DNA from 4 places in the Synechococcus sp. RC10B2 genome. Region 3 is predicted to be linked to each of the others. Evidence: riboswitches for the same ligand, from Rfam matches in the RefSeq annotation. Region 3 holds a riboswitch; each other region holds the start of a gene.
What was found. Region 3 has a riboswitch for cobalamin ahead of metE (5-methyltetrahydropteroyltriglutamate--homocysteine S-methyltransferase). Riboswitches for the same ligand answer to the same signal wherever they lie in the genome.
Positions count from the first base shown of each region.

Region 1: it holds a riboswitch for cobalamin, as region 3 does, so the genes downstream of both, NW855_RS06570 (prepilin-type N-terminal cleavage/methylation domain-containing protein) here and metE (5-methyltetrahydropteroyltriglutamate--homocysteine S-methyltransferase) in region 3, are expected to answer to the same signal.
Region 2: it holds a riboswitch for cobalamin, as region 3 does, so the genes downstream of both, NW855_RS00450 (TonB-dependent receptor) here and metE (5-methyltetrahydropteroyltriglutamate--homocysteine S-methyltransferase) in region 3, are expected to answer to the same signal.
Region 4: it holds a riboswitch for cobalamin, as region 3 does, so the genes downstream of both, NW855_RS10355 (sirohydrochlorin chelatase) here and metE (5-methyltetrahydropteroyltriglutamate--homocysteine S-methyltransferase) in region 3, are expected to answer to the same signal.

Region 1 covers NZ_JANSHO010000053.1:29,192-32,393, reverse strand. Annotated here, with positions in the region: gene prmC (peptide chain release factor N(5)-glutamine methyltransferase) at 1-811, opposite strand, end outside; cobalamin riboswitch at 827-1,008, shown strand; gene NW855_RS06570 (prepilin-type N-terminal cleavage/methylation domain-containing protein) at 1,141-1,893, shown strand; gene NW855_RS06565 (hypothetical protein) at 1,902-2,567, opposite strand; gene NW855_RS06560 (DUF255 domain-containing protein) at 2,564-3,202, opposite strand, start outside.
Region 2 covers NZ_JANSHO010000005.1:15,656-18,857, reverse strand. Annotated here, with positions in the region: gene NW855_RS00450 (TonB-dependent receptor) at 1-1,264, opposite strand, end outside; cobalamin riboswitch at 1,304-1,445, opposite strand; gene NW855_RS00445 (DUF1565 domain-containing protein) at 1,537-3,202, opposite strand, start outside.
Region 3 covers NZ_JANSHO010000079.1:17,415-20,616, reverse strand. Annotated here, with positions in the region: gene moaC (cyclic pyranopterin monophosphate synthase MoaC) at 1-116, shown strand, start outside; gene NW855_RS12600 (MoaD/ThiS family protein) at 55-354, shown strand; gene NW855_RS12595 (molybdopterin synthase catalytic subunit) at 355-840, shown strand; tRNA gene NW855_RS12590 (tRNA-Arg) at 874-948, shown strand; cobalamin riboswitch at 963-1,168, shown strand; gene metE (5-methyltetrahydropteroyltriglutamate--homocysteine S-methyltransferase) at 1,574-3,202, shown strand, end outside.
Region 4 covers NZ_JANSHO010000070.1:15,988-19,189, reverse strand. Annotated here, with positions in the region: gene NW855_RS10360 (hypothetical protein) at 1-238, opposite strand, end outside; gene NW855_RS10355 (sirohydrochlorin chelatase) at 350-1,378, opposite strand; cobalamin riboswitch at 1,408-1,544, opposite strand; gene NW855_RS10350 (heavy metal translocating P-type ATPase) at 1,673-3,202, opposite strand, start outside.

The DNA.
Region 1 (3,202 bases), on a different contig from region 3:
GCAAGCCGCCTGAACGCAACGCCCAACGCGCGCCCTGTGCAATCCGACGATACGGGCGCATCGGGTCGTCCGCAGGAACCAGCAGCGCGCCTTTTGGCTCGTAGCGCGTGATTTCGGGCTGAAGCGCGTCCCACTCGTCGGGCAGCACATACGGCGGGTTGCTGAGCACCGCGTCCACCGCGCCTGTGCGTAGCCCGCGCAGCCAGTCGCCTTGCACCAACATCAGGCGCGACTGTAGCCCCAGCGCGCGGCGGTTCGCCTGCGCCAAGCGCAGCGCACGCCGACTGCGGTCAGTCCCAAGCCCACGCCAGTGCGGGGCGTGCGTCAGGCACGCCAGCGCAACGGCGCCCGTGCCTGTGCCTGCATCTACGAGGATTGGTGAGCAAGAGACCCCCCCCTTCAGGTTCCCCCTGCGGGCAGGGGGAACCGAGTCGGGTCGGTTCCCCTCGCGAAGCGGGGGGAACCTTACGGAGGGGGGTAGGCTACCTGCCCACCCCAGAAACACCTCCACCAGCAGTTCCGTTTCGGGTCGGGGGATGAGCGCGCCGCGCCCGACGATAAGCTCCAGCCCGTAGAACCACGCGCGGCGCGTGAGGTACGCCAGCGGCTCGCGCGCGGCGCGACGGCGCGCCCAACACTCCAGTCGCTGCACCTGCCGCGCCGACAAACGCGCGTCGGGGTGGGCGATTAGCCGCGCACGCTCCCAGCCCAAGCACGCTGCAATCAACGCCTGCGCCTCCCGAAGCGGCTCGGATAGCCCCGCCGCCTGCAACCGCGCCCCTACCCGTGCAATCGCCTCGCGAACGGTCATCGGCGCGGTATAATACCTCCGCTTCGGCAAACGAGTTCGCGGCGGCTGAATGTACGGGAAGTCGGTGCAAATCCGACGCTGACGCGCAGCGGTGACTGGGGACGAACGCGACGATATGCCACTGGCTTCGGCTGGGAAGGCGTCGCCAGTAGAACGATCCAGAAGCCCGAAGACCGGTTCAGCCGTGTCTCGCTCGTTTCGCCTCGCGGGTTGGGCGAAAGAGCGCGCGTAAGCACTCGCCTGCGGCTGGACGCCTCCAGCGGCGGGCGCTGCTACGCAAGCCTTCGTCCCGACCACAGAGCGCAACGCCTATGTGGAGGGATGAACCGATGCGATACACACACCAAACGCGCCGCAACAGCGGCTTCACGCTGATTGAACTGCTGGTCGTGATTGCGATCATCGCCATTCTGGCGGCGATCTTGTTCCCCGTGTTTGCTCAGGCGCGCGAAAAAGCGCGTCAGACCTCGTGTTTGAGCAACCTGCGCCAAATCGGAACCGCAGGCTTGATGTACGCCCAAGACTACGACGAGCGGCTGTTCCCCATCGCCTACGACGACTGGTCGCACTACTGGTGGGGCTATGTGGATCGCCAGAACCAGCGACTGGACACGCAGCGCAGTTTCCTGTATCCGTACATGCGCAACGCGGAGATTCAGGCGTGTCCCTCGTTCCGCGAGAGTCGCGCCTACCAGTACGGGTTGCTGGGCTATGGCTACAACTATGTGTACCTCAGCCCGATGCAGCCGCCGACCTACACGCCGATAGCGGTCGCGCTGGCGCAAATCAATAGCCCTGCCGAGACCGCATGGCTGGCAGATTCGGCGCAGTGGCGCACTTGGGGCGCAGGCGCGCCCGCCTTCGAGGGCACAGGCTTCCTCGAACCGCCCTCCTACAACAATCCGACCTTCCACGGGCGGCACAACAGCATGGGGAATGTGCTGTGGTGCGATGGACACGCGAAGGCGTTCAAGCCCGTCCTGCGCACGGAGGCGACCTACGAACCGCACCGTCGCTATAATCTGGGCAACATCGATCGCGACGGCAACCCCCAGACCGACGAGCTGATGGACTTGGAGTAGGGCAGCGTCTACTTGTGGAGTGCGGACGCCAGCGCAATCGCCTGCTCGATGGGGCTCAGCATGACCTGTCCCTTGTCGGGCAGGCGATTGGCTTCACTCAGCACGACGACCCCTGCGCGTCGAGCGTGCGCTTCGGGCAGCAGCGTCTGCAGCCGTTCCGCCTCGTCGGGCAGCAGGGCGACCTCGAAGGCGTCGCGGGTGCGCCAGAGCGCGAGAATCGCCAACGGCGCGCCATACGCCGCCAGCCCGATTGCGCCGATTTGCCCCTCCTGACGCGCCAGTTCCAACGCCTCCAGCGCACCGCTCAGTTGCATTTCGTTTGGCGTCTCGTGCAGGCTTAGGAAGTAGTAGTCGATGTGCGTGCGTCCGACGGCGCAGAGCGTCTCGATGATGTGCGACTGCAGGAGGTTCGCCGCGATGCGGGCGTCGGGGGCGTGCAGCAGCAGGTTCGTCGGCGTCGCGACAGCGATTTGGAGCCGATTCGCCCGCTCGCGCAGGAACCGCCCCCATAGGGCGGGCGCAGGCGAGATGTCGAGCGTCTCAATCGGCGAGGCGAGCAGCGCGTCCATCAAGCGTTCGGCGCGCGCCTCCGCCGAGCCGTCGCCCGTGAGATGCCCCCGCGCCCACACGGGGAACACATACCGATTCGTGCGTCCCAACAACACTTGGCTCATGGTTGGATTCGCGCCAGTGCCTGAGTGTACCCTGCGTAGGCGAGCGGTTGTGCAGGGTCGTAGTCGCCGCCGAGCGTCTGCAGCAGTTGCAGGGCGCGTTCCCGCCAGCGCGTATCGCCAGAGGCTTCGGCGTACTCGTACATCGCCAGCGCGAGCAGCGCGTTGTCGGCGGGCAGGTCAGCGTCGTCGCTGCCGACGCGCACAGGCACGACCTTGAAGTTGCCCCACTGCTTGCTCTGCGAGGCGTCGTAGAAGCCGCCTGTCGGGTCGGCGTAGTCGCGCCAGACGCGCTGCAGCAGTTGCTCGGCGAGTTGCAACGCGCGCGGGTTGGGTTGCAGGCGATGCACGCGGACGGCGGCGCGGGCGACCAGCGCGAGGTCAGGCATCCAGTCGCTGTTTGTGCGCGTCGCGCTGCGGTACAGGTCGCCGCGCAGGGTGCGCATCGCGCGCAGCGTCTCCAGCACGCGCGGGGCGGTCTGACGCGCCCAGTGCGCCTGCGGGTCGAGCGTCCCGAAGGTCTCAGCGTAGTCGGCCAGCGCGAGGATGGCATAGGCGTTCGCGTCCGCGAACAGCGTCGGGTCGGTTTGGGGCAGCCCTTTGCCCTGCGCGATGGCGATGCGCAGTTTCGGCGGGGC
Region 2 (3,202 bases), on a different contig from region 3:
TTCCCTCGGCAACTGCCCACCGGATCCCCACAGCCGGCGAGGTGGCCGAGCCGTTGGCCAAACTGCTGAAGTCCTGACGGATGCCCAGGTCGAGGTGGAACTGGGGATCCGGGCTGTAGTCCAGGCGGGCAAACAGGGCCCCCTGGTTAACCGTATCGTCGTAGTTGATATTGGCAGAACCCCTGGCAAAAGAAAAAGTCGTATTGCGGGCTGAGATAGAGCGATAATCTGCCCCCAAAACTCCCTCTAGGTTTTCGCCGGCCTGCCAAGCATATTGAAGCTGGGATCCCCAGCCATTGCGCAAGATGACGTCGCGGGATCCCTGGCTTTGCGGAGCGCTGAAGCGGTAGTTGAGATCGTCCAAAAAGACTCTTGCCTGCAGGGATCCTGTTTCCTGAGTCCACAGCCAACTGAGATCCAGCAGCAGATCGTTGGTGTTTTGCTCTGCGTCGGGAGAGGGAAACTCTACACTGCCGGGCACGCGAAAGGCTTTGTTGAGGTAGAGGGCGTTGGCTGTTAGGACTTGATCTTCGGCCAGTTGCCAGGTGAGCTTGGCCTGCAAGTTGTGGTACTCCACCGCCGAGTTTTCCCGCCTGCCTGACTTGCCCAGCCGCTCAATGGCAAAGGGAAAGTCGTTGTTACTTTGCAGACGGCGATAGCTGAGCACCCAGCCCAGATCCTGGGCTTGGCCGCGACTTTGGATCCCTTGCTCATTGAGACCGTAGCTGCCGACCGCCGCTTCCAGCACCGTCTCCGTTTCTGGCTGCGGCTCCACCGTGACGATGTTGATCACGCCGCCAACGGCGTCTGAGCCGTACAGGGTAGAGCCGCCGCCGGGGGAGACTTCAATTCGCTCGACGACATCGGTGGTGATTTGCGAGAGGTCAAACCCCCCGAAAAAACCCAGATCGTTGAGAGGGCGGCCATCCAAGAGCACCAATACCTGCGCCGTTCGCGCCCCTCGCATGAATTGAGAGCTAAGAGCTCCCAACTGAGTTCCCGCTGTGCCATCGCTGAGGATCCCGGGCAAGTAGCGCAGGGCTTCCTGCACCGTCCTTGCCCCTTGCTGGCGCATCTGCTGGCGGGTGATGACATAGACTGGGCGGGAAGACTCTCGCAGCAGGCCGGGACGGCGAAACGGGGTGGTGACGGGTTGATTCAAAATCTCGGCGCTGAGGCCGGTATCCAAGATTGCCTGCCCCCAGGCCGGGATCCCCAAACTCAAGATCCCCAGCCCAAGGCTGAGACATACAGTTACTTTCATCCGGTTGCTCCTGCTTCCGTGCGACGCGGAAGGGCTAAGCTTTGAGCCAAAGCCGCAGGCGGGCATCCTGACTGAGGGCCTCAGCCCATCACAGTTGCGGCACAGCGCCGGATTTGCACCGGACTTTCCCCATTGCTTGCCCTGGCTGATCCCCAGGACAACCTGACGGCACGGCTTTCCTCCCCATTGCTCTGGAAAAAGCCGTGCTAGGCATCATACATTCCCTGCTGGGGAGTTCCTATCCTGCCGGGGGGGATCCCTGGGCAGTGAGGTCAACGGAAGATCATCTCCGCCACCGCGTCAAAGCCGGCGTCCAACAGCCGATCCAAGACTGACTGGGCCTGGCTGCGGCTGTCGTAGAGGCCGGCCTGCAGCACCCTCCTGCCGTTGAACACGGTCTCCACCGCTTCGGGGACGAGCTGCCGCAGCCGCTGCAAATCGTCGCTGCCCTTGGGGGTCACCAGCACACGAAAGCGGGTGGCCGACTCTGCTGGGGCTACCGCCGGTTCTGGAGCCGCGGCAACGGGAACAGGGGGGGTTGTTGGGCTGCTGCCCGCTTGTCGGCGAGCCGGGGGTGGCAGGAGGGTAGTAATATCCGTGAGAGGAGCCACAGATTGCTGGCGGACGGGAGTGGCAGGAGCAGGCTCAACCGGTTGGGCAGGCGTGGTGGAGCCATCGGGGGTGAAGGGGACGGCAACAAACTCCTGGGGTTGAGCGCCTGCCGGCTGAGGGGGGGCACTGGGCAAAATGCGCCCTCCCGATCCCGCTGCAGGAGGGGGAACGGGGGCAGTCGATTGGGGCACCGTCACCACCGGCAAGGTGGGAGAGGCCGCCGCCGGCTGGGGATCCCTGCTGGGAGCCGGAGGCTCGGCCTGCGGAGTTGTGGGCAGCGTCAAGCCGCCTGCCGCAATGGGTGGCGGGGCGTTGCTGGGCAGCGCAGCCACCGTGGTCTGGCCGGCCAGATCCAGTTCCCCTTTGGTTTTGCCTGCCAGTTGGTTGCCGTTGGCGTTGAGGCGCAGACTGCGGGTGGCGTTGAGGATGTCGTACTGGCCGTTGCCCTCAAAAATGTTGTTGCCCGGATCCGAAGCCGTGCCCAAATCTGGCTGGGCGGTGGTGATAGCTGTCAGGCCAGTCTCCAGGTTGCGGGCAATGAGATTGTTGCGCAGGATGGGACGGGCGCTGCCGCCGACCACAATGCCGGTGCGGTTTTGCAGGATGCGGTTGTTGCGCACAATCGGCGCCGAGCGCTGGTCGATGGTGAGGCCAAAGCCGGTCTCTTGGAAGAGGTTGTTGACAATGGTGGGCTGGGAGGTGCCCAAGACGGAGATGCCGTTGGCCCCGTTTTTGTAGAAGCGGTTGCCTTCTATCCAGGGGTTGGAGGCGCCGGCGATGAAAATGCCGTCGTGGATGCTGCCCACAAAGCTGTTGTTGAGAATGCGTGGGGAAGCCGATTCTACCCAGAGGGCGTAGCCGCGCCGACCCTGGTTGCGCAGGGTAACCCCCCGCACCTCTGAGCCGGTCTCTGCCAGCAGGGCAACGTTTTGCCGGGCCAAGGTCGGGCTCATGTAGGTGCCGCCGCCATCGATCAGGTAGCCCTCTCCCAAGGTGGACTCGTCCCCGCGCAAGATAAGGCCGGCCTTGAGGCGGATGGGGAAGACTTCGCCGCTTTCTGCGCTGTACACCCCCGGCAGAAGCTGGATGATGCTGCCGGCTGGCGCCCGGCTGATGGCATGGGTGATGGTCTTGAAGGGGTTGTTGCGGGATCCATCCCCTTGGGTATCGCTGCCATTGGCGGCATCCACAAAAATGGCGGGGCGGTCGTCCGGCAGCGGCGGCGCTTGGGGCAGGGCCTGCTTCTCCAAAAGGCCGGTGTCCAGGGAAGTTTGCGCCCAACTGGGATCCCTTCCTGCCGCCAGCAGTAAGCTGGTGCTCAACAGC
Region 3 (3,202 bases):
TAGTTACCCCCAACCATGAGGTCGAGCTCATGAACGTCAATACCGCCGAGGAGTATGCCACTTTCCAATCAGTTTGGGGTAGTTGCAGCCATGGTAACTCAATCTGTCCTAAGTAAGACCGTAACAATTCAATATGTAGCAGTGCTGCGGGAACAGGCTCAGCGGAGCAGCGAAGTGCTGCAAACCAGTGCAGCAAACTACCTAGAGCTCTATCAGCAGCTGCAAGCAAAGTATGGATTTTCGCTAGCAGCGGAGGACGTTAAGGTTGCTGTCAATCATGAGTTCTGTGACTTGACTAGGCCGATAGATGAAGGTGCCTTGGCAGTTTTCATTCCACCAGTTTGTGGGGGCTAAATGCTGCGTTTTCTAATTGTGGATAGCACCATCCAGCCAGCTGAACTCAGTCGTTTGCTCGTCAATAACACAGCGGGTGCCTTAGTAACCTTCGAGGGCTGGGTACGCAACCACAGCCAGGGCAAACCTGTTCTCAGCTTGGAGTACGAAGTCTACGAGATCCTTGCCCAGAAGGAGGGCGAGAAGATCCTCCGAGAAGCCCACGCCAAGTTTGGCCTCTGCGGTGCTGTTGCCTGTCACCGCCAGGGTCATCTTGCAATTGGTGATATTGCGGTTTGGGTTGGTGCTACAGCTGAACATCGCGGCGCCGCTTTTGCTGGAGCACGTTACATCATTGATGCAATCAAGGAGCGCTTGCCCATTTGGAAAAAAGAGTACTACTGGGGTGAGCCGCCGCGTTGGGTTTTGTGTCAGAAAGCAAAGCCTTTGTTCCAGCAATTCCATAAGAACGCTATTGCTCGGCAGCCTTGCGGCGATACCCCCTAGCCTCTCTGCTAGTATCAGTGAGGTACCTGACCTGGGGCTGTAGCTCAGCCTGGATAGAGCAAGCGCCTCCTAAGCGCTAGGTCGGCGGTTCAAATCCGCCCAGTCCCGCTAAAACCAGTGATAGGATAAAGTCTACTGTCGGTTCTGACGGGGATCAGCCGTCAGAGGCAACGGGGAAAGTGCAGTGAGAATCTGCCGCTGTCCCGCAGCTGTGAGCCGGTTTTGGACTTGGGATCCCTAGTTCGTTGTTGCAAGAGGCCTTGAGACGCAAGCCAGCCCCTCCAAAACTGAGCAAGTCAGAATGCCCGCCGGCGGTTTTTCCACAGTTCACCATATCTGCGAGGTACAGATATGCTCCCCATTTTGACGTTAGCCCGTTCCCGTCTCGAAGTTTTTTCATCGGCCTGCTTACGGATTTTCGACGCTCTCGGATCGTAGGCACTCAGTCAAAAGCGCGGACAAGAGAGCTGAGCAGTTAGCTCAGGGGCAGCTAGGAGGACGGTTGCTCGCTTTGGTTGCACAAAAGAGTCCTCTGGGCATCCCCCTGTGCAGAGTGGGCAAGCCGCCAGGGTGAAGGAACGCCTTGACAGCTCCGGCAGGTTTCCTGGCCTAGGGAAAACCTTCTGCCGGGATGCCACCGATAGGCATGTCGGCGGCCATCTCTTGCTGCCTAGGTTGGATGACAACTGGCGGCAACCTCAATTACCGAATTCGATTCAGGACAAGGTACCTTATGGCCATTGAAACTCAAACCCTAGGCTATGCCCGCATGGGCAAGCGCCGCGAGCTGAAGAAAGCCCTGGAGGCCTTTTGGGGCGGCACCCTGGAGGCGGAAGCCTTGTTGGCGACGCTGCAGGATCTGGAGAGTCAGGCCTGGCGAACCCAGCGACAGGCCAACCTCGACCACATTGCCGTAGGAGATCAAACCCTCTACGACCACGTTTTGGACTGGGCCACCTGGCTGGGGCTGATTCCCTCCCGGTTTCAGAGCTTATCAGGCCTGGAGCGCTACTTTGCCATGGCGCGGGGGCAGGAGGGGCTGCCGGCCTTGGAAATGACCAAGTGGTTTGACACCAACTACCACTACTTGGTGCCGGAAATTGAGGCCGACGCGATCCCTCAGGCCCATTTCGACGACTTCCTGGCCACGGTGCGACGGGCGCAAGGGATCCTAGGAAACCGCACCAGCCCCGTCCTCCTCAGTCCGGTTACCCTTCTTGCTCTAAGCCAGCGCTCTGGCGAGTTGCGGGGGGATCTGGAGAAGCTGCTTCCTCTCTACAGAGAACTCTTGCAGGAGCTGCAGCGCCTGGGGATCCGGGAAGTGCAAGTCCATGAGCCCATCTTGGTGACCAGCGAAGGCAAAAGTCTTCAGGAAGCGGTGGAGCAGACCTACCGCTGGCTTGCAAGCGTGGGGATCCCTCTCCACCTGGTTACCTACTTTGACGACTTGGGGGAGACTTACCCCTGGGCGGTGGAGCTTCCGGTAGCTGGCCTCAGCCTCGACTTCACCCGCGGCCACAACCTGGAACTGGTCAGAGCCCACGGCTTCCCCGCCGACAAGATCCTGGGGGCGGGGGTAGTGGACGGGCGCAACGTCTGGCAGATCCAGCCCAAAGCCGTTCTGGCCACTCTGCAAGAGCTGCAAGCCCTAGCCCCCAACCTGCGGGTGCAGCCTTCTTGCTCGCTCCAATTTGTGCCCCACGACGCTGCTCTGGAAACCCACCTGCCAGAGCCTTTGCGCAATGTTCTCAGCTTTGCCGAGCAGAAGCTGGCCGAGGTGGTTCTGCTGGCCCGCACCCTCAACGGCGAAGACACCGCCGCCCAGCAGCAGGAGCTGGAGCAGCAGTGGCAGGCCTTCCAGGACTTCAATCCCCCCAACTCTACAGTGCGCCAGGCCTTGGCCAACCTGACGGCGCAGGACTTCCAGCGCTCCCTTCCCTACGAGCAGCGTATAGGCCGGCAGGTCAAGCTGCCACCGCTGCCGACCACCACCATCGGCTCTTTTCCCCAAACCCCCGAAGTCCGGCAGTGGCGGGTCAAGTACAAAAAGGGCGAGATCTCCCAGGCCGAATACGAAGCTGCCATCGACGCCGAAATTGCCAAGTGCATCCGCATCCAAGAAGAAATTGGCCTGGATGTGCTGGTGCATGGTGAGTTCGAGCGCACCGACATGGTGGAATACTTCGCCCAACAACTGCAGGGCTTTGCCTTTACCGAGCACGGCTGGGTGCAGAGCTATGGCAGCCGCTGCGTGCGTCCCCCCATTCTCTACGGCGACGTGTCTCGCCCTCGCCCCATGACGGTGCGGGAGTTCAAGGTGGCCCAATCTCTGACTCAAAAGCCGGTCAAGGGGATGCTGACA
Region 4 (3,202 bases), on a different contig from region 3:
CCAGCGAGGCCCGAAAATCAGTCCAGGAGCCCGACTGCAGACCCATCTGAACCACCCGCCAGGCCCCATAGGAGGCCCCAATTGCAGCCAGGAGCCCAGGGATCCCGGCCAAGGACAGGGAAACCTTGGGCAGGGTCGGCAGGATCTGATCCAGCAGGCCCACCACCAACGCGAAGACAAAGATCCCGCTCCCCGCGGCAGCGGCACCTGAGACCCAAGAGGAGCGGGAGAACATCATCGTTTCTGTTTTTTCGCTAGCAGAACCACCGGAGCAGGAGAACCAGAGGTCAGGTTCACAGATCGCCTGCCTGCATCTCAGTTTATCCCGCCGGCAGCCTCTGTTTCTCGCTTAGGGCACTTGCCAAGCCCGCTGGTGGTAGCTCTGCAATTCGGCCCAGGGATCCGCTGCTGCTGCGGGGGTATGGCCGTGGTTGTGGTGATGGTGAGAGTGATGGTGATGGGATCCGTGCCCATGGGAGTCATGGTCATGGTGATGAGTATGCCCCGCTCCCAGCTCTGCGCTCACCGCCAGGCGAAACTTGCAGAGGTGGCAGTTCATCAGGGTTTGGCCCTGGAGAGCTTCCTGCTCCAGTTGCTGCAGGCTGTGCAGCACCGCGTCCACAAGGCCCAATTCCGGCAGCATCAGCCAGTCGATCTCGGGGTATTGGCGTCGCCGTTCTTGCACCGCCGCCTCGATTTTTTTCACCAGCACCCCTGTAAAGAGAAAATAGGGCAGCACAACCACCCGGCGCGGCTGCCAAGAGAGGGCCCGCTCCAATCCCACGGGCAGGCGGGGATGGGTAATGCCGATAAAGCAAGTTTCCACAGCGGCAAACCCAGATCCTTCCCAAAGCAGCCGAGCCAGTTTACAGGCTTCGGCATTGGCCTCGGGATCGCTGGAGCCGCGACCCACAAACAGGAGCACGGTTTCTGCTTCTGGGATCCGCTGCGGTTGGGCGGCCATCAAAGCGGCCAATCGGTCTCGCAGCAGTTGCAGGATCTCGATGCGGATCCCCAACGGCCCACCGTAATGAATGCGCAACTGGGGATAGAGGGCCTGCAGGCGATCCAGTTCCATCGTCACATCGAACTTGTTGTGGCGCGCCCCAAAAAGCAGCAGCGGCAGGGCCACGATCTCCTGCCACCCTTGGGCCAAGCATTGTTCCACCCCCTGGGCAATACTGGGCTGGGCTAGCTCCAAAAAGCAGGAGATCACCGGCCGATGGGGGGTGAGGGATTGATAAACTTGGGCCAGCTCCAGAAAGGCTTGCTGCCCTTCAGGGTCACGGGATCCATGGCCGATGAGCAACAGGGGCAAGGCAGGAGAAGAAAACTGCCCAACCGCACGGGGAGGGGAAAAACTGAGGACATCCAACACAAAAAACTCCGTTCCTTGTGAATCGCAAGGGGTACAGGACAACGGCAGGTGGGTGTTCTGGCTGAGGGAGGGATCCCATCACAGTTGCGTCACAGTGGCGGACTTGCACCGCACTTTCCCCAGTCTGCCTGAGCCTTTTAGGTTAGCTTGCCGCTTGTCGTTCACCAAGCCCCCTGGGGGGGATGTCCTTGTCTGCCAGAAGATAGCCCTGAGGCATGAGCGGTACGGCAGACTCATGCTCAAAGGGCAGCAAAACTGTTGCCGCGCTAATCCCCCTTGCCCCTGGGAGAGGGCCTAACGCCGGCCTGCCGGTCTGTGGGCTCGAAAGTGTCGCAGGCGCAGGGCATTGGCGACCACCGAAACGGAACTCAGGGCCATGGCTGCCCCCGCCAGCATGGGGTTGAGCAGCCAACCGGTGAAGGGGTAGAGCGCCCCGGCGGCAATCGGGATCCCGAGCGTGTTGTAGATAAAGGCGAAGAAGAGGTTCTGGCGGATGTTGTTGAGGGTGGCCCGGCTGAGTTGAATGGCTGTGGCGACTCCCCGCAGATCCCCCGACATGAGGGTAATATCGCTGGCGGCCATCGCCACATCCGTACCTGTACCAATGGCGATCCCCACATCAGCTTCTGCCAGAGCCGGAGCATCGTTAATGCCATCTCCCACCATCGCCACCCGCCGTCGCGGTTGTCTTAGGCTGCGTATGTAAGCTGCCTTCTGATCCGGACGGACTTGGGCAATTACCCGCTGAATGCCTGCTTGCCGAGCAACCGCTTGGGCCGTAGTGGGGTTATCCCCGGTTAGCAGGATCACCTCTAGACCCATCTGTTGCAGCTGTTGCACTGCCTCAGGAGAGGTGGGTTTGAGCGGATCGGCAATGGCCAACAGCCCCACCAGACTCTGGGATTGCGCTACGCCGATCACCGTTTTGCCCTGGCTTTCCCAATTCTGAACCCGCTCTGACCAAGAGGGATCCCAGGGGATCCCCATCTCCTGTAGCCAGCTCAGCCGACCGATGCGAATCCACTGATCTTCCACCCAAGCTTCTGCCCCACTGCCTACCCTTGCCTGAAAGTGCCAGGCAGGAGGGATCACAATTTTTTCGGCTTCGGCTTTCTGCACCACCGCCTGGGCCAAAGGATGTTCCGAGTGCCGCTCCACTGCCGCTGCCAGGCGCAACACCGTCAGGGGAGAGGAGCCATTAGCCCAAATATCGGTGACAGTGGGACGACCTTCGGTCAGGGTGCCGGTTTTGTCCAAGACCACCGTGCGCAAGTCGTGGGCCAATTCCAGGCTGTCGGCACTTTTCACCAGGATCCCCAATTCCGCCCCTCGTCCCACGGCCACCAGGATCGAGGTGGGGGTCGCCAACCCCAGCGCGCAAGGGCAGGCGATGATCAGCACCCCAATTGTGTTCACCAAGGCCAGTGTCGGGTTATCGGCCAGCACCCACCAGAGCACAAAAGTTAGAACTGCCACCCCAATCACCGCCGGCACAAACCAGGAGGTGACCCGATCCGCCAACTGTTGAATCGGAGCTTTGGATCCCTGAGCTTCCTGCACCAAGCGCACGATCTGGGCCAGAACTGTGTCTTTGCCCACCCGCCGCGCTTCCATCACAAAGCTGCCCGTCTGATTCAGCGTTGCCCCAATCACCTCATCCCCCGCCGATTTGACAACAGGCAGGCTCTCGCCGGTCACCATCGACTCGTCGAGGGTGGAGGATCCCTCTAGGATTACCCCATCCACCGGCACCTTCTCGCCGGGGCGCACCCGGATCCGATCCCCCACCTGCACTTCCCGAATCGGAATATCCTGCTCCACCCC